Regions from separate parts of the Marinobacter sp. ST-43 genome, predicted to be linked through region 1. Evidence: predicted binding sites of a transcription regulator. Region 1 holds the regulator's gene; each other region holds the start of a gene.

Region 1 (6,177 bases):
ACTCCCGGGTAGAGGGACAATATGAAACCGTCAGGTAAACGATCTTTCTGCCGGCCAGTGATTCTGGCCATGGCATTGCTGGCCGGCCCTGTATCGGCATTCAATCTGGATTCAGACATCCCCATCAAGGTCAGTGCCGATTCTGCCCGCCTGGACGATAGCGCCGGTACGGCCGTTTACACCGGCGCTGTCGAACTGATCCAGGGCGAAACCCGGCTGGAAGCGGATCGGGTGGTACTTTACCGGAACCAACAAGGTGTCAGCCGGATTGAAGCCGCCGGCAACCCCGCCCATTACCGGCAACCTGGCCAGGAAGGCGAAGGCATGACCGATGCCAAGGCCCTGAACATCACCTGGTCTGGCGATGAAAACCTGGTCATTTTTGAAAGACAGGCCGTCATCGAACAGGGTGGCAACGTATTCCGGGGCGATGTCATCCACTACGACACCGTTCGCCGCGTTGTTACTGCGGAAGGCGGCACGCCATCCGACGGCGGCTCCGGCCGGGTGGAAATGGTGATTCAGCCTCGTAATTCAGCTCAATCCAGTGACGGGAAAGGTTCGGATGGCAGTTCTCAGGGCCAGTAATCTGGCAAAAAGCTACAAGCAGAAAAAAGTGGTGCTGGACGTTTCTCTGGAAATTCGCTCCGGCGAGATTGTCGGCCTGCTCGGCCCCAACGGCGCCGGCAAGACCACCTGCTTCTACATGATCGTGGGCCTGGTGCCTGCGGATCACGGCCGGATCACCATCGACACCCAGGACATCACCCCGCTGCCGATGCATGGCCGCGCCCGCAAGGGCATCGGCTACCTGCCCCAGGAAGCCTCCGTGTTCCGCAAACTGACCGTACGGGACAACATCATGGCCATCCTCGAAACCCGCAAAGGCATGAGCCGGGCGGAACGGGACGCCAAGCTGGAAGAGTTGCTGGAAGAGTTCCACATTACTCACATCCGGGACAGCGTGGGTATGGCACTATCCGGCGGCGAACGCCGCAGGGTTGAAATCGCCCGGGCGCTGGCCATGGAGCCTGCCTTTATTCTGCTGGACGAGCCCTTCGCGGGCGTAGACCCCATCTCAGTGAGTGACATCAAGCACATCATCCGGCACCTTCGGGACAAGGGCATCGGGGTCTTGATCACCGACCACAACGTTCGGGAAACCCTCGACATCTGCGAGAATGCCTACATCGTTTCCGGAGGCCACATCATTGCCTCCGGCAATGCCGAAGCCATTCTGGCAAACCAGCAGGTGAAAGAAGTATATCTGGGCGACGAGTTCCGGCTCTGACCTGATAAAACAGGGTTTATCCGAGGCCTGATTGTTTTGATGATCTGTAGCAAGTAAACTCGGCAAAAAACTTGCTTATACTGTTCACAGACAATGGCAAGTAACCAGCGTACAACATTTTTTTCGGCCTGTGCGCCGGCAAAGCAACAACCGGGATGCCCACGAGTTATGGATCTTGAGCCATGGTTATGAAAGCCTCATTACAGCTTAAGCTGGGCCAGAGTCTGACCATGACGCCCCAGCTGCAGCAGGCTATACGCCTGCTGCAGCTTTCTACCCTCGATCTCCAGCAGGAAATCCAGCAGGCGCTGGAATCAAACCCCATGCTGGAAACCTCCGAGGACGATGAGCACGCTGAAGGCGACGAACGCGAAGAGCACGAGCACAGCGAAGCTTCCGGCTCTGAGACCACCCAGGACGACAGCCACCAGGACGCGAGCCCGGACTGGGACGAAACCGAGAACGGCCCAGACTGGTCGTCCGAGAACGATATTCCGGACAACATTCCTGATGATCTGCCGGTTGATACCGCCTGGGATGACATCTACCAGTCTGCCCCGGCGCCGGCCAGCAAGGGCGAAGACGAGCACGAATCGGATTTCGAGACTCGTAATTCGCCCACCGAAACCCTGCAGGATCACCTCGAGTGGCAGCTGAACCTGACGCCCCTGAGCGAGCGGGATCAGGCCATTGCCCACGCGCTGCTGGATGCCGTGGATGAGCGCGGCTACCTGACGTCTGACATCGAGGACATTCACGCAGGGCTGCTGGACGAATCCGAAGAAGATCCGCTGGAACTGGACGAAGTGGAAGCGGTACTCCACCGCCTGCAACACTTCGACCCGCCCGGCGTGTTCGCTCGGGATCTCCAGGAATGCCTGCTGATTCAGCTCAACCAGCTGCCACCGGATACCCCCTGGCTGCGCCAGGCGAGACTGGTGGTTACCCAGTTCCTGCATCTGCTTGGCAACCGGGACTACGCACAGCTGTTGCGCCGCAGCCGGCTCAAGGAAGACCAGCTGAAACAGGTACTGGCCCTGATCACCAGCCTGAACCCTCGCCCTGGCGATGTCGTGGACCGGGCCGAACCGGATTACGTTATCCCGGACGTCATCGTACGCAAACACGAAGGCCGCTGGCGGGTTGAACTCAACCCGGAAATCGCTCCGCGTATCCGGGTGAATGCCAGCTACGCGTCACTGATCCGCCGGGCTGACAGCAGTGCCGATAACACCTACCTGCGCGACCAGCTGCAAGAAGCGAAATGGTTTATCAAGAGCCTGCAAAGCCGGAATGAAACCCTGCTGAAAGTGGCCACCCGCATCGTTGAACACCAGCAAGGGTTCCTCGATCAGGGCGAAGAAGCCATGAAGCCTCTGATCCTGTCTGACATTGCCCAGGCGGTGGAAATGCACGAGTCCACGATTTCCCGGGTTACCACCCAGAAGTACATGCACACGCCCCGCGGTATTTTTGAGCTGAAGTACTTTTTCTCCAGCCACGTCAGCACCGCCGAGGGCGGCGAATGCTCGTCTACAGCCATCCGGGCGATGATCAAGAAGCTGATTGCCGAGGAAACCCCGAAAAAGCCATTGAGCGATAGCAAAATTGCAGCCATGCTAGGGGAACAGGGAATCAACGTGGCGCGGCGTACCGTGGCCAAATACCGGGAGGCCATGCATATTCCTCCCTCGAACGAACGAAAACGCCTGGTTTAAACTTTCGCCGGTGCAAGATGCACTGGCACGCAAGCCGGCAAGCACGCCGGCAGTATGACAACAGGAGACGCCTATGCAACTCAACATTTCAGGCCATCACGTAGAACTGACTCCCGCTCTGAAGGATTACGTCAACACCAAGTTCGAGAAGCTGGAGCGTCACTTCGACCACATCAGTAACTGCCAGGTCACACTGGAGGTCGAGAAGGTGCGCCAGATGGCGGAAGCCACGCTGCACGTGATTGGTGGTGAGATTCACGCAAAGGCAGAAAATGAGGACATGTACGCCGCAATCGACGCTCTGGTCGACAAGCTGGACCGTCAGATCCTCAAGCACAAGGAAAAGAACGTAGACCGGATGCACGGTAACGGCGGTCGCTGAAGCGCGAACCTTACCGGGTGTTTCATGAAACGAGCTGCGGCGGGGCTAACCGGCCGCAGCCTTTTTTTTACGGACATGCAGTCGATCCATGAGCGAGCCATCCCTGACCATCGACAATATTCTTGCCCCTGAACTGACCCTGTGTAAGGTGCCGGCCTCAAGCAAGAAACGTGTGCTGGAGTTCATCGCTGAACGGATTCACTTTCAGGATGAAATCCTCAGCGACACCCAGATCTTCAACAATCTGGTCTCCCGCGAACGGCTGGGTAGCACCGGTATCGGCGAGGGTATTGCCATCCCCCACTGCCGACTGGAAGGCCTGGACCGGGTCATCGGCGTGCTGATGACTCTGGAGGAGCCGGTAGACTTTGATGCTATCGATAACCAGCCGGTAGATCTGGTGTTTGCACTGATCGTCCCCAAAGAAGCCACCAGTGAACACCTGGAGTTACTGAGCCAGCTGGCGGAGCGCTTCAATGACAGCACCTTCTGCGCCCGGCTGCGCCAGTGTGAAGATGCCGCGAGCCTTTACCAGCGTATGGCGGAGAGTAATCACTGAGATCAGCCTGATATCTGGACAGGCTGCCAGGCAGATTGAAGGAGAAACAGTCCCATGAAGCTGATTATCGTCAGTGGCCGATCCGGTTCCGGCAAGAGTACGGCTCTGCATGTGCTGGAAGACCTGGGATTCTACTGCATCGACAACCTGCCCATTGGTTTGCTGTTCCCGCTGACCCGGGAGGCGGCCACCCAGGAAGCACCGGGCCGGCTGAAGAAAATGGCCGTCAGTATTGATGCCCGTAATCTTTCTGCCGAGCTGGCCAATTTTGAAACCATCTACCAGCAACTGAAGCAGACCGGTGTCGAGCTTGAAATCATTTTCCTGGATGCCGACGAGCAGTCACTGCTGCAGCGCTTTCACGCAACCCGCCGCAAGCATCCGCTGAGCGATGACAAGACGTCTCTGCGGGAGGCAATCACCAACGAAAAGCAATTACTGGAACCCCTGTCAAAGCTGGCCGATCTTTACGTCAACACGACCGGGCTCTCCATGTATGAGCTACGCGACATGATCAAGCAGCGCGTGGCCGGCCGCAAGGATCAGGAACTGGCACTGCTGTTCCAGTCCTTTGGCTTCAAACATGGCGTGCCGGTGGATTCAGACTACGTCTTCGACGTCCGCTGCCTGCCCAATCCATACTGGGACACCAGCCTGCGCAAGCACACCGGCGTTGATCAGCCGGTCATCGAATTTCTTGAACGGGAACCGCTGACACGTCAGATGGTGGATGACGTCACGGGCTTCCTGAATACCTGGCTGCCCTCGTTTGCCGACAGCAATCGTAGCTACATGACCATTTCCATCGGTTGCACCGGTGGCCAGCACCGCTCCGTTTATGTGTGTGAGCAGCTCGGACGCTATTTCCGCGACAATTACCGCAATGTGCAGGTGCGCCACACCGAACTGCCACACCTTCAAGCCCGGGGAGAAATCTGAGCGCCTATGATTTGCCGCCCCATCACCATCATCAACAAACTCGGCCTGCATGCGCGGGCCACGGCGAAGCTTGTGGCCACCGCATCAGACTTTGACAGCAAGGTGCGAATCCGCGGCAAAGGCCGGGACGTAGACGCCAAGAACATCATGCAGGTGATGATGCTGGCCGCCAGCCAGGGCACCGAAGTGGAACTGGTTGCCGATGGCCCGGACGAACAGGATGCCATCGACGCGCTGGCTGCCCTGATCAACGATTATTTTGGTGAAGGGGAATAACCTCCGGTTTCGTCATTCACCTACAATCCTTTCTCACGTGTGCCACCTAACTCCGCTATAATGCAAAGGTTTTCTGATCGCAGGTGGTTCAATGACCGACATTCTGGAAAAAAGCCAGGCCCGCCAACGCCTTCGCTCACTCAGTGAAGCGCTGGACAGTGGTGCCCTCAAGCAGGTGGCCCGCATTCTGAATGGCGGTCTGAGCCCCAGCGATATTGCTCACCTTCTGGAATCCTCGCCACCACGCCAACGGGCCCTGCTCTGGAACCTGGTCGACAAGCAGCTGGAAGGGGAAGTCCTCCAGTACCTTGGCGACGATATTCGTAGCTACTTCCTGAGCCAGCTGAACGCGCAGGAGCTGGCGGACATTCTGGAAGATTTCGAGTCGGATGACCTGGCCGACTTGCTTCAGCAATTGCCGGACACGGTGATCCAGGAAGTCCTGGACACCATGGACGAGCAAGACCGTCAGCGGGTCGAGGAAGTCCTCGCTTACCCGGAGGACACTGCCGGCGGCCTGATGAACACCGATACCATCACGGTACGGCCGGACATCAGCATCGACGTTGTGTTGCGCTACCTGCGCCGTCACCGCAGCCTGCCCCCGATGACCGACAGCCTGATTGTGGTCAGCCGTCGGGACGAGTTTATCGGCATGCTGCCCATTACCCGGATGCTGGTATCCAATCCCGCGGCTACCGTTCGGGAAGTGATGGACACGGACATTGAACCCATTCCCGTGTCCCTGTCCGACACCAAGGTCGCCACTCTGTTCGAACGCTACGACCTGATTTCTGCCCCTGTGGTGGATGAGACCAACAAGCTGCTGGGCCGGATCACCATCGATGACGTGGTCGACGTTATCCGTGAGGACGCAGACCATTCCCTGATGAGTATGGCTGGTCTGGATGAAGACGAGGACACCTTTGCCCCGGTGATGAAGACCACCCGCCGGCGCGCGGTCTGGCTGGGCATCAATCTGATCACGGCCTTTACCGCATCGGCCGTGATT
Region 2 (6,177 bases), on a different contig from region 1:
CCCTTGCCAATAGTCGCCAGCCGGGCTCGCACGCCAATCAGCGGGGAAATGCCCAGCTTTTTTGCTTCTTCCAGAATCAGTGGCAGTTCCGACTGCTTTTCCACCACGATAAACACCCGGTGACCCAGTTTCTGGCCGATCAGTGCCAGGCGGATGTACTCCCGGTCCTTGTAGCCGTTGCAGACAATCACCGAACCGGCCTGCTTTGCCAGCGCCAGTACGGCCATCAACTCCGGTTTGCTGCCGGCTTCAAGGCCCACCTGGTTGGCCGAGGCGGCCGGTTCGGCTGACAGCAGTTCTTCCACCACCCGGCGCTGCTGGTTTACCTTGATGGGGTAAACCGCCGTATAGCGGCCCCGGTAGCCCTGCTCCTGAGTGACTTTGTTGAAGGCATTGCAGAGCTTGTTGACCCGGTCATGCAGGATATCGGTAAAGCGAATCAGAACCGGCAGGGGCACACCGGCTTCGGCCAGCGAACGAGTCAGCGCCGGCAGGTTGATGCGGGCGTCGCTTCTGCCCCGGTCCGGGCAGATTTCAACCTCGCCCTGACCGTTGACTGAAATGTATCCGTCACTCCAGTGAGCGATGTTGTAGACCTTGTGGGCTGGTGATGCAGCGGTTTCAGCCATTGTTGCTATCCTGTCAGGAAACCCGGGGCGGCCGGCGGGCCGGTAACAGGCTGCATTGTAGGAGCTGACCACTGCACCTACAATACGCCCCTTTCAGATGCCCCGGCACATTGCAGCGGCACACAGTGGGAGACAGACATGACCGCATTGAACGAAGGCTGGTTCACCGAGGTATTTCAGGACCAGGGCACCGCTTTTTCCCTGCAGGTAAAGCGCAAGCTCCATGAAGAGCAGACGCCATTTCAGAAACTCGAAATCTATGAAACCGAAACCTTCGGCAACCTGATGGTTCTGGACGGCTGTGTGATGCTGACCACCAGGGACAATTTCCTGTACCACGAAATGATGACCCATCCTGCGCTGTTCACCCACAAGGACCCGAAAAAAGTGGTCATCGTCGGTGGTGGCGACTGCGGCACCCTGAAAGAAGTGCTGAAACACCCTGGAGTGCAGGAAGCCTGGCAGGTGGAGATCGATGAGCGGGTAACCCGCATGTCTGAGAAGTATTTTCCAGAACTGTGCGAAGCTAATGGCGACCCCCGTGCCAACTTCTTTTTCGGTGATGGCATCCAGTGGATGCGTGATATCGAGCCGAACAGCATTGATGTGCTGATTATCGACAGTACCGACCCGGTGGGTCCTGCGGAAGGCCTGTTCGCACTGGATTTCTATCGCGATGCCATGTTGGCCCTGAGGGAGGGCGGTATCATCGTGCAGCAGAGCGAATCCCCCCTGCTGCACACCAATACCATCATCAAGGACATTCACGATGACATGCACAAAGCCGGTTTTGGCCATGTGCAGACATTGCCATTCCCCCAGCCGGTATACCCCACGGGCTGGTGGAGCTGCACCATGGGCAGCAAGGAAAACCCGCTGAAGTATTTCCGCGAGGAAGATGCCAACAACCGCCCCTTTGTCACCCGTTACTATAATGCCGGGGTGCACCACGGTGCCTTGGCCATGCCGCAGTTTATGGTGGATGCGCTGGAAGATGAGGTTCGCCCGGAAGAGGGTTGAACCAGAGCTTAAAGAAAAAGGGCGCCACAAGGGCGCCCTTTTTCGTTCCGATAGGTAGCGGTGTTACTGCTTGCCGCTGACAAACTCCGGATAGGCTTCCATACCGCATTCGGAGAGGTCGACACCTTCGTACTCTTCCTCTTCGGTCACACGGATGCCCATGACAGCCTTCAGGATACCCCAGACGACCAGACTGGCTACGAATACCCAGATGAAGATGGTCAGGGCGCCGATGATTTGGCCGCTGAAGCTGACATCGCCGTTGGTAACCGGTACCAGCAGCAGGCCCAGCAGACCACAGACACCGTGGGCAGAGATGGCGCCGACCGGATCGTCGATGCGCAGCTTGTCCAGAGTGACGATGCTCAGTACCACCAGGATGCCGCCCAGGGCGCCCCAGATAGTGGCTGTCAGCGCGCTCGGGGTGGATGGCTCGGCGGTGATTACTACCAGACCGGCGATCGCACCGTTCAGCAGCATGGTCAGATCAGCCTTGCCAAACATCAGGCGAGCGGTGATCAGGGCGGCAATAGCGCCACCGGCAGCGGCTGCGTTGGTGTTCAGGAACACCATGGCCACGGAGTTGGCACTGGCGACGTCGCCGAGTTTCAGTACAGAACCACCGTTGAAACCGAACCAGCCCATCCACAGGATGAAGGTACCCAGAGCGGCCAGCGGCATGTTGGCGCCCGGGAAGGCACGGATTTCACCGTTGGGGCCGTATTTGCCTTTACGCGGGCCAAGCAGCAATACACCAGCCAGGGCCGCAGCGGCACCTGCCATGTGTACGATGCCGGAGCCGGCGAAGTCACTGAAGCCAAGATCACCGAGGTTGTACATACCGAACACATCGGCGCCACCCCAGGTCCACGCGCCTTCCAGCGGGTAGATAAAGCCAGTCATGAAGACCGCGAATACCAGGAACGCCCACAGCTTCATGCGCTCGGCAACCGCGCCGGACACGATGGACATGGCGGTGGCCACGAACACGACCTGGAAGAAGAAGTCAGAGGCCGCTGAGTAGATGGAGCCGCCGGTGAAGCCGTCTTCACGGGTGGCGAAGTCACCCAGTACGCCGTCCACGTCCACATCGGCGATGCCGGAGAGGAAGACGTTACCGCCGTACATGATGGCGTAACCGCACACCAGGTACATGGTGCAGGCCACGGCAAAGAGCGCGACGTTCTTGGTCAGGATTTCGGTGGTGTTTTTAGCACGCACCAGGCCGGACTCGAGCATGGCAAAGCCTGCGGCCATCCACATGACTAATGCGCCACACACGAGAAAATAAAAGGTATCTATTGCATACTGCAGGTGAAAGAGATTGCTTTCCATAGGAAGCCCTCCGCACAAGGCTCTTCAGGTTATAAGTTTTTTGCGTTGGCTGGGTGTCAGTTCTGGATCAGACCGCTTCTTCGCCGGTTTCGCCTGTCCGGATCCGGATAGCCTGTTCCAGTTCAGTCACGAATATTTTGCCGTCGCCGATCTTGCCGGTATTGGCTGCCTTGGTGATGGCTTCGATGACCTGGTCCAGCAGGTTGTCGCCAATGGCGATCTCCACTTTGACCTTGGGCAGGAAATCCACCACGTATTCCGCGCCACGATAGAGCTCTGTGTGGCCTTTCTGCCGACCGAAGCCTTTGACTTCAGTGACGGTTACGCCTTGTACGCCAATCTCGGATAGTGCCTCACGGACATCATCCAATTTGAAAGGCTTGATGATCGCTGTCACAAGTTTCATTGCTTTCTCCTTGGTAAAGCCGTCCCAACAGTGAGGGCCCGTCGGCCGGTTGTTGAGTTCGGGATGCTGCCACCTCGCACATCAATTGTGCGGATTGCGTACGAGGGCTTTAGCATCGGGTATGCCAACGCAAAAAATAGCTTTTAAAACAAACTCTTAATTATTGTCTGTGCCGAAATGGCGCAGCTTGATGCACTGTTGTGGTGCATTGTGCCTGCGATTGTCTCAAAACAGCGCAGTCGGGCCATCGGCCGCGGCCATTATAATGCCGACCGGGTACAGTATGGCAGGGGGTAGGGTGTGATACACTCCCGCAAACACCCCGGCGACACGGAAAATAGTCTGATATCGCCGAAAAACCGATACGAGAGGTGATTGATGAAAGGGCCCCAGGAAATTTTTTCTCAGTTGCAGGGTCAGTTTGGCCAGTTTGTTCCCGATATGGCTCGGGCAGCCCGGGAAGATTTTGAAACCCAGGCCCGGGCCACGGTGATGTCGGTTCTGTCCCGGCTGGAGCTGGTGACCCGGGAAGAATTTGATGCCCAGCAGGCGGTCCTGATGAAAACCCGTGAAAAGGTTGAGGCCCTGGAAAAACGTGTTGCCGAACTGGAGCAACGCCAGAGTTCCTGATGGTTTGCCCGGGCGGCAGGGTCGCTGCCCGCAACGACTGATTGTTCTGTGCCATGGAAGGTTGTCATGCTCGCTATTGTCCATTCGCGCGCCAGCATTGGCGTCTCTGCTCCCCCAGTTACCGTTGAGGTGCACCTGTCTGGTGGCCTGCCGGCATTATCCATCGTCGGGTTGCCGGAAACCGGAGTGAGGGAAAGCAAGGATCGGGTTCGCAGTGCACTGCTGAATGCCGGTTTCGAATTCCCCGCCCGTAGAATCACCATCAATCTCGCGCCTGCTGACCTGCCCAAAGAAGGTGGCCGTTTTGATTTGCCCATTGCCCTGGGCATCCTGGCAGCCTCCGGCCAGATTCCCCCCGAAAGCCTCGAAAGCCACGAGTTTCTCGGAGAGCTGTCCCTGGATGGTGCGCTTCGGCCCCTCAAGGGGATATTGCCCGCGGTACTGGCGGCTCGCGAAGCAGGCCGTTCGCTGTTGCTACCTCAGGACAACGCCGAGGAAGCTGCCCTTGCCAGCCGTGATGATGTGCTTGCCGCCAGCCATCTGCTGTCAGTATGTGAGCATCTGGCGGGCCGTGCCAGACTGGTTCCTGTTCCTCGATCTGAAACGCCGGGAGACGGTGCCGCAGCGGTGTCTGTGGCCGATCTCTCAGAGGTGCGAGGCCAGCAAGTGCCCCGTCGGGCGCTGGAGGTGGCCGCAGCTGGCGGTCACAATCTGCTGTTTTTCGGCCCTCCCGGAACCGGTAAAAGTATGCTGGCGAGCCGGTTACCGGGCATTCTGCCAGGTTTGCCAGATGAGGCAGCCATGGAGGTGGCCAGCGTGCATTCCGTTGCGGGCCAGCCGCTAAAGCCAGGTGGCTGGCGTCAGCCACCATTCAGGGCGCCTCATCACACGGCGTCTGCGGTGGCGCTGGTGGGCGGTGGCAGCAGTCCTCGCCCGGGCGAGATCTCTCTGGCGCACCGGGGGGTGTTGTTTCTCGATGAACTGCCGGAGTTTGAACGGCGGGTCCTGGAAGTGCTGCGGGAGCCTATGGAAACAGGCGAAATCTCCATCAGCCGGGCGGCGCGGCAGGTCACTTTCCCAGCGCGATTTCAGGTTGTGGCCGCCATGAACCCATGCCCGTGTGGTTACAGTGGTCACCCCAATATCGAGTGCCAGTGCACGCCGGCACAGGTGATGCGTTATCGGGCAAAGATCTCGGGGCCGTTACTGGATCGGTTCGATCTGCATGTGGAAGTTCCGGTGCAGTCCGGAGAGGTCTTGCTCGGTTCCGGGGTGTCCGGTGAGAGTAGCGCCAGTGTCAGGGCCAGGGTTCTGGCTGCCAGGGCCCGGCAGGAGGCTCGTGGGATGCTCAACTCGGCCCTCTCGGGAGCGTTGCTGGATCAGGCTTGCCGGCTGGATGCCGCCAGTGAGCGGTTGTTGACCCGGGCCATGGAGCGACTGGGGTTGTCGGCCCGGGCGCTCCATCGAATATTACGACTGGCCCGCACCCTGGCGGATCTGGAGGGTGCTGAACACCTGAGCCAGTCGCACCTGATGGAGGCGCTGGGTTACCGTCAACTCGACCGTCAGGCTGGCCAGGGGTCGGTTGTCTCCGCCTGAAGCTGCTGACTCTGGTAAACTGTGTGCCAGGTTTATTCCATGAGATCCGCTTTGAAGCTTGAGGACACAGAATGACTGACCAGAACGAGACTCAGGATACGAATCCGGTCACCACACGCCGCGGTGTTCGCAGCTTTGTACTGCGCCAGGGGCGGATGACCGAAGGTCAGAAGAAGGCCTTCGATCGCAACTGGGCCAAGTACGGACTGAGCCGTGACAATGGCATGATCGACCCCCGTGAGGTGTTTGGCCGCGATAACATGCTCAACCTGGAGATCGGTTTCGGGATGGGCAAATCCCTTGCCGATATGGCCGAAGCTGCACCCGAGCAGGATTTTATCGGCGTGGAAGTGCACCTGCCTGGCGTCGGCGCCTTGTTGAAAGAAGTGGAATCGCGTGGTCTTGAGAATGTGCGGGTATACAGCATTGATGCCAATGATGTGATTGACCTGTGTCTGCCGGATGCCTGTCTGGATCGGGTGATGGTGTTCTTTCCGGACCCGTGGCACAAGAAAAAGCATCACAAGCGCCGCTTGATCCAGCCGGAATTTGTACAGC
Region 3 (6,177 bases), on a different contig from region 1:
CAGAACCTCCTGCAAGGGGAGGCCATGGCTTCGGGTCATACTGGTTTCAAACAGGCTCTCGGCGGCGGGGTTGAGGTAACGGATAGCCAGATTATCGCCAAGTACCAGTACTGCGGTTGTCAGGCTGTCCAGAATGCTCTTGTAACTGCTTCCGGATGTGGTGACTGGATGGGATGGCATGCGTTGCTTCCGTTCTCGACTCATTGGTTGTATCCCTGTGGCTGCAAAAAGCGAACCAGTTTTTTGATATCGGGTAGCCAATGGGCAAGGATCGGGCAGAACGGGCGCAGTGGCCGGTGCGCGCTGCTGTAGCTTGGTGCAGTAGTGAACGGTCAGGCGACAGGCAGCCCGGATTTTGCCCCTTGGCTGCCCAAAGTATGGTCATAACATGGTGCGATTGCACCAAAGTAGTGCGAATAAGGTTAGTTGAGAACGGATGGGCGATGAATCGTGAAGGTAATTGAGCTACCGGATTTCACGCGCACGCCGTTTTCATCAACGATATGAACGCCGGCATTATGGGTGCCCCGATCGATGTTGCTGACGGCTACCGAGCCTGAACTGCTCTGCCCGACCGGTTGTCCATCCAGGGTCACCTCAAACTTGTGGCCCCGTTTCAGTGGTGGTGTGCTTTGCACCTCGAAGGTGACGTTGCCGTTGCCGCTGTGAAAGGCCTGTTCATTTGCGGGATACTGGAACGAAACCGACTGGTAGGCTGCCCCCTCACGTTCTACCCGCTCGCGGAGTTGTTCGGGTTCCTGAACAACTTCCGGCTTTGGCAGGGTAATGGTGGTAACAGGTTTCACCTGGACCTCTTCACCGCCTTCCATGGGTTCATCGGAAAAGGTGACGTTGCCATAGGCATCAACGTGGCGGTAGACCTCGCTATATGCCGTGGTCGAGGCCAGCATCAGCAGGCCAGCGGCGAGTACGATCGGTGCTTTCATGGCAATAACCTGTGGTAATGAACTGGTTTGATTATCGATTGCGGGCAACGTCATTTCAACGTTGTGGCCCGCTTCCTTGGTTACATATCGTTAAGGGCGTGGGTCTTGGCTCAGAACTGGGATTGAGGCCACAAAAAAGCCCCGCACGGGGCGGGGCTTCTGGTCTGCATAGTCTGCACCGAATTGGTGCAGGGCTTTAGCAGGAGTAGTACAGATCGAACTCGACCGGGTGAGTGGTCATGTTCAGACGCTCGACTTCGCCACGCTTCAGGTCGATGTAGCCTTTGATCATGTCTTCGGTGAACACGCCGCCACGGGTCAGGAACTCGTGGTCTGCTTGCAGGCAGTCCAGGGCCTCGGACAGAGTCTCGGCAACCTTCGGAATGTTCAGGGCTTCTTCCTTCGGCAGGTCATACAGATCCTTGTCCATGGCATCGCCAGGGTGGATCTTGTTCTGGATACCGTCCAGGCCGGCCATCATCAGGGCAGCAAAGGCCAGGTACGGGTTAGCGGCCGGATCCGGGAAGCGCACTTCAATACGACGAGCTTTCGGGCTGTTCACGTACGGAATACGGATAGAGGCAGAACGGTTACGGGCGGAGTAGGCCAGCATAACCGGTGCTTCGTAACCCGGAACCAGACGCTTGTAGCTGTTGGTGGCCGGGTTGGTGAAGGCATTGATGGCCTTGGCATGCTTGATCACGCCACCGATGTAGTACAGAGCCGCTTCGCTCAGGCCTGCGTAGCTGTCGCCGGCAAACAGGTTCTTGCCGTCTTTGCTCAGGGACATATGCACGTGCATGCCGGAACCGTTGTCGCCTACAACCGGCTTGGGCATGAAGGTGGCGGTCTTACCGTAGGCGTGCGCTACGTTGTGCACGCAGTACTTCAGGATCTGAACTTCGTCTGCCTTGCGGGTCAGGGTGTTGGCGCCAACACCGATTTCACACTGGCCAGCGGTGCCCACTTCGTGGTGGTGTACTTCAATTTCCAGGCCCATGGATTCCATGGCGGCACACATGGCGCCACGCAGGTCGTGCAGGCTGTCAACCGGCGGAACCGGGAAGTAGCCGCCTTTCACGCCCGGGCGGTGGCCAATGTTGTTGCGGTCGAAGTCTTCGCCGGAAACCCACGCCGCTTCTTCAGAGTGGATGTGGTAAGAAGCGCCTTGCATGTCGACGTTCCACTTAACGGAATCGAACACGAAGAACTCAGGCTCAGGGCCGAACAGGGCGCCATCGGCAATGCCGGTGGACTTCAGGTATTCTTCGGCGCGACGGGCAACAGAACGGGGATCGCGCTCATAACCCTGCATGGTAGAAGGCTCTACAATGTTGCAGGTGATGTTGACGGTGGTTTCTTCGGTGAACGGGTCCAGAACGGCGGTTTCGTCGTCCGGCATCAGGATCATGTCGGATTCGTTGATGCCTTTCCAGCCGGCAATGGAGGAACCGTCGAACATCTTGCCGTCAGCAAAAAAGTCTTCGTCCGCCTCGGTGGCCGGCAGGGTCACGTGCTGCTCTTTACCGCGGCTGTCGGTGAAACGCAGGTCAATCCACTTGACTTCGTGTTCTTTGATCAAATCAATCGTCTTGGACATTGTGCATGCTCCGTAAGGTTTTACATGTTCGTTGTGCCGGATCGTTCAGTGTTCTGAGGCCCGATCTTTTTTCAGGTCAGGGAAGCTTACCAGAAGCTTGTGGCCCTTACCCTCACTATGCGGCTGCTTTGGGATAAGCAATCGGCTTGCCAGTTTTTGTCGGCTGCGCCAGAACAGCGCAGCGACAAGGCTTTCGGGCTAATGTGGCGCAGCTCCTTGGTCGAAGACGGCGCCTATTGCACCACCGCGGTGCACCATAGTGGTGCGAGTTGGCTAATAACGCATAATTATGGTGCAAGCCCCGATTGGTTACATATTAGGCACTAATCTTCATATTATCGCCATGGACTTTTCGATATACTGCGCGCCGCTAATTTCTTCAGGATACCCGTTGTGATTGATAAGCTTAGAAACGTTGCCATTATTGCCCACGTTGACCATGGCAAGACCACCCTGGTTGACCAGCTGCTGCGCCAGTCTGGCACGCTGGACCGGAAAGAGCTCGAGAACGAGCGTGTAATGGACTCCAACGACCAGGAAAAAGAACGTGGCATTACCATTCTGGCAAAAAACACTGCTCTAAAATGGAAAGACTACGACATCAATATCGTAGACACCCCGGGCCACGCTGACTTTGGTGGTGAAGTAGAGCGTGTAATGAGTATGGTGGACAGTGTGCTGCTGGTGGTGGATTCCATCGACGGCCCCATGCCGCAAACCCGTTTCGTAACCCAGAAAGCTTTCGTAGCGGGTCTGCGCCCGATTGTGGTTGTGAACAAGATTGACCGCCCGGGCGCGCGCCCGGACTGGGTTGTGGACCAGGTATTTGATCTGTTTGACAACCTGGGTGCCACCGACGAGCAGCTGGACTTCCCTATTGTTTACGCCAGTGCCCTGAATGGCATTGCCGGCATGGAGCACGAAAACCTCGACGACAACATGGATGCGGTATTCCAGTCGATCGTTGACCACGTGCCAGCGCCTTCGGTTGATCTGGATGGCCCGTTCCAGATGCAGATCTCCCAGCTGGACTACAACAGCTTCCTGGGTGTCATCGGTATCGGCCGAATCATGCGTGGTAAGGTAAAGACCAACACCCCGGTGGTGGCTATCGGTGCCGACGGCAAGAAGCGTAACGGTCGTATCCTGAAGATCATGGGCCATTCCGGCCTGCAGCGTGTGGAAGTTGAAGAAGCCCAGGCTGGCGATATTGTGTGTGTGAGTGGCCTGGACCAGCTGTATATTTCCGATACCCTGTGTGATCCCTCTAACGTTGAAGCGCTGCCGGCGCTGACCGTAGACGAGCCCACCGTATCCATGACCTTCCAGGTGAACGATTCCCCGTTCGCCGGTAAAGAAGGCAAGTATGTAACCAGCCGTAATATCAAAGAGCGTCTGGAAAAAGAGCTGCTGCACAACGTGGCGTTGCGGGTTGAAGAAGGCGATTCTGCCGACAAGTTCAAGGTGTCCGGTCGTGGTGAGCTGCACCTGTCGGTTCTGATCGAGAACATGCGCCGCGAAAACTTCGAGCTGGCCGTAGGCCGTCCGGAGGTGGTGATCAAGGAAGTCGACGGCGAGAAGCAAGAACCGTATGAAAACGTGATCATCGACATCGAAGAGCAGCATCAGGGCCCGATTATGGAGCAGATGGGCCTGCGCAAGGGTGACATGACCAACATGATCCCGGACGGTAAGGGCCGTATCCGCCTGGAATACACCATTCCGGCCCGTGGCCTGATCGGTTTCCGGAACACCTTCCTGACCATGACTTCCGGTACCGGCATCCTGACCTCCACCTTCAGCCACTACGGCCCGGTGAAAATGGGTGACGTAACCAGCCGTCAGAACGGCGTTATCGTTTCCATGGCGACCGGTACCGCGCTGACCTACTCGCTGGAAACCCTGCAGAGCCGGGGCAAGCTGTTCCTGGACCCGGGCCAGGAAATCTACGAAGGCCAGCTGTGTGGTATCCATAGCCGCGACAACGACCTGGTGGTTAACCCCACCAAGGGCAAGAAGCTGGACAACATGCGTGCCTCTGGTAAAGACGAAGTGATCGGCCTGGTGCCGCCCATCAAGTTCACTCTTGAGCAGGCGCTGGAGTTTATCGACGACGACGAACTGGTTGAGGTAACGCCCAAGTCCATTCGTCTGCGCAAAAAGCTCCTGACCGAAAACGAGCGTAAGCGCGCTAACAAGAAGTAACTCTTCCGGGGCCAGGAAATCGTTGTGAGGCAGTAAACGCTTCCGTCTGTTTTCCTGGCCCCTGTATTTTCCTCGCCCGTCTCAGCTAGACTGCCGTTATCCCCGAAACGGAGTTTTCCATGCTGACCCTCTATCCTGAAATCGAGCCCTACGCACGCCACCGACTGGCGGTGGATCATCCCCATGAGCTGTACCTCGAGGAATCCGGCAATCCGGACGGAATTCCGGTGATTGTCGTTCATGGCGGGCCGGGTGGCGGTTGTGAGGATTACCACCGGCGCTTTTTCGACGCCGAACGTTTCCGGATTATTTTGCTGGATCAGAGGGGCGCCGGACGATCGACCCCGTTGGCCGAGCTGGAGGGTAACAGCACAGACAAACTGGTTGAGGATCTTGAGGCGGTTCGGCATTTTCTCGGCATCGATCGCTGGTTGCTGTTTGGGGGAAGCTGGGGCTCCACGCTAAGCCTGGTCTATGCCGAAACCCATCCAGACCGGGTTCTGGGGTTGGTATTGAGAGGTATCTTTCTGTGCCGGCCCCAGGATATTCACTGGTTTTATCAGGACGGCGCCAGCCGGGTATTCCCGGATTACTGGCAGGACTACCTTGCCCAGATTCCGGAGGTGGAGCGGAATGATATGGTGTCGGCCTACTACCGGCGCCTGACCAGTGCCAATGAGCTGGTGCAGATTCAGGCCGCGAAAGCCTGGTCCGTCTGGGAAGGGCGGTGCGCCACATTGCATCCCAATCCCAAAGTAGTAGAGCATTTTGGCCACCCTCATGTGGCCATCGCGCTGGCCCGGATTGAATGCCACTATTTCATGAATCATGCGTTCCTTGAGCCCGACCAGATCGTGCGTGATGCCTCGCGGCTAAAGGACATTCCGGGCGTGATTGTTCACGGCCGCTATGACATGGTTTGCCCGCTGGATAATGCCCTCGCGCTGAGTAAGGCCTGGCCGGAGGCGGAATTTCAGATTATCCGGGATGCTGGCCACTCGGCATCCGAGCCGGCAATTGTGGATGCCCTGATGCGGGGCGTTGAGAATGTGGTTGCCAGAAGTCTTCCCTCTGTTGGCTGAGAATGCGACTTTTTATTGATCTGACAGGGTTGCGGTGGTCTTGCGGGCTCTATACACTTTTCGCGTTTCAGAAATTTAACCCTCGGTGTTAACGCTCAAGGGAATGAATGAAAGGACTGATCCAGCGCGTTTCGGAAGCCAGTGTAGCCGTGGATGGTGAAACGATTGCCCGTATTGGTCCCGGGTTGCTCTTGCTCCTCGGCGTAGAAAGGAACGATACACTGAATGAGGCAAAGGAACTGTGCCGAAAAATCCTCTCCTATCGGGTTTTCCCCGATGAGCAGGGCCGGATGAACGTGAATGTTCAGGATGCCGGTGGCTCATTACTTGTAGTCCCTCAGTT

What was found. The regulator sigma-54, encoded in region 1, starts transcription at its own class of promoters, with help from an activator protein. The targets are predictions, from matches to a motif close to ANTGGCATNNANNTTGCTNT.
Region 2: a site for sigma-54 is predicted at 3,500-3,519, ahead of glnK (P-II family nitrogen regulator). Genes of this name have one in related genera too.
Region 3: a site for sigma-54 is predicted at 2,682-2,701, ahead of glnA (glutamate--ammonia ligase). Genes of this name have one in related genera too.

Annotation. Positions count from the first base shown of each region.
Region 1 is NZ_JASSVO010000002.1:104,578-110,754, forward strand. It holds gene lptC (LPS export ABC transporter periplasmic protein LptC) at 1-38, shown strand, start outside; gene lptA (lipopolysaccharide transport periplasmic protein LptA) at 22-588, shown strand; gene lptB (LPS export ABC transporter ATP-binding protein) at 566-1,291, shown strand; gene QPL98_RS04710 (RNA polymerase factor sigma-54) at 1,480-3,009, shown strand; gene hpf (ribosome hibernation promoting factor) at 3,083-3,391, shown strand; gene ptsN (PTS IIA-like nitrogen regulatory protein PtsN) at 3,480-3,950, shown strand; gene rapZ (RNase adapter RapZ) at 4,005-4,889, shown strand; gene QPL98_RS04730 (HPr family phosphocarrier protein) at 4,896-5,165, shown strand; gene mgtE (magnesium transporter) at 5,257-6,177, shown strand, end outside.
Region 2 is NZ_JASSVO010000005.1:86,481-92,657, forward strand. It holds gene speA (biosynthetic arginine decarboxylase) at 1-629, opposite strand, end outside; gene speE (polyamine aminopropyltransferase) at 768-1,649, shown strand; gene QPL98_RS09310 (ammonium transporter) at 1,713-2,984, opposite strand; gene glnK (P-II family nitrogen regulator) at 3,052-3,390, opposite strand; gene QPL98_RS09320 (accessory factor UbiK family protein) at 3,769-4,020, shown strand; gene QPL98_RS09325 (YifB family Mg chelatase-like AAA ATPase) at 4,087-5,619, shown strand; gene trmB (tRNA (guanosine(46)-N7)-methyltransferase TrmB) at 5,691-6,177, shown strand, end outside.
Region 3 is NZ_JASSVO010000009.1:65,565-71,741, reverse strand. It holds gene glnL (nitrogen regulation protein NR(II)) at 1-180, opposite strand, end outside; gene QPL98_RS12490 (DUF4124 domain-containing protein) at 423-947, opposite strand; gene glnA (glutamate--ammonia ligase) at 1,144-2,547, opposite strand; gene typA (translational GTPase TypA) at 2,941-4,752, shown strand; gene pip (prolyl aminopeptidase) at 4,872-5,834, shown strand; gene dtd (D-aminoacyl-tRNA deacylase) at 5,942-6,177, shown strand, end outside.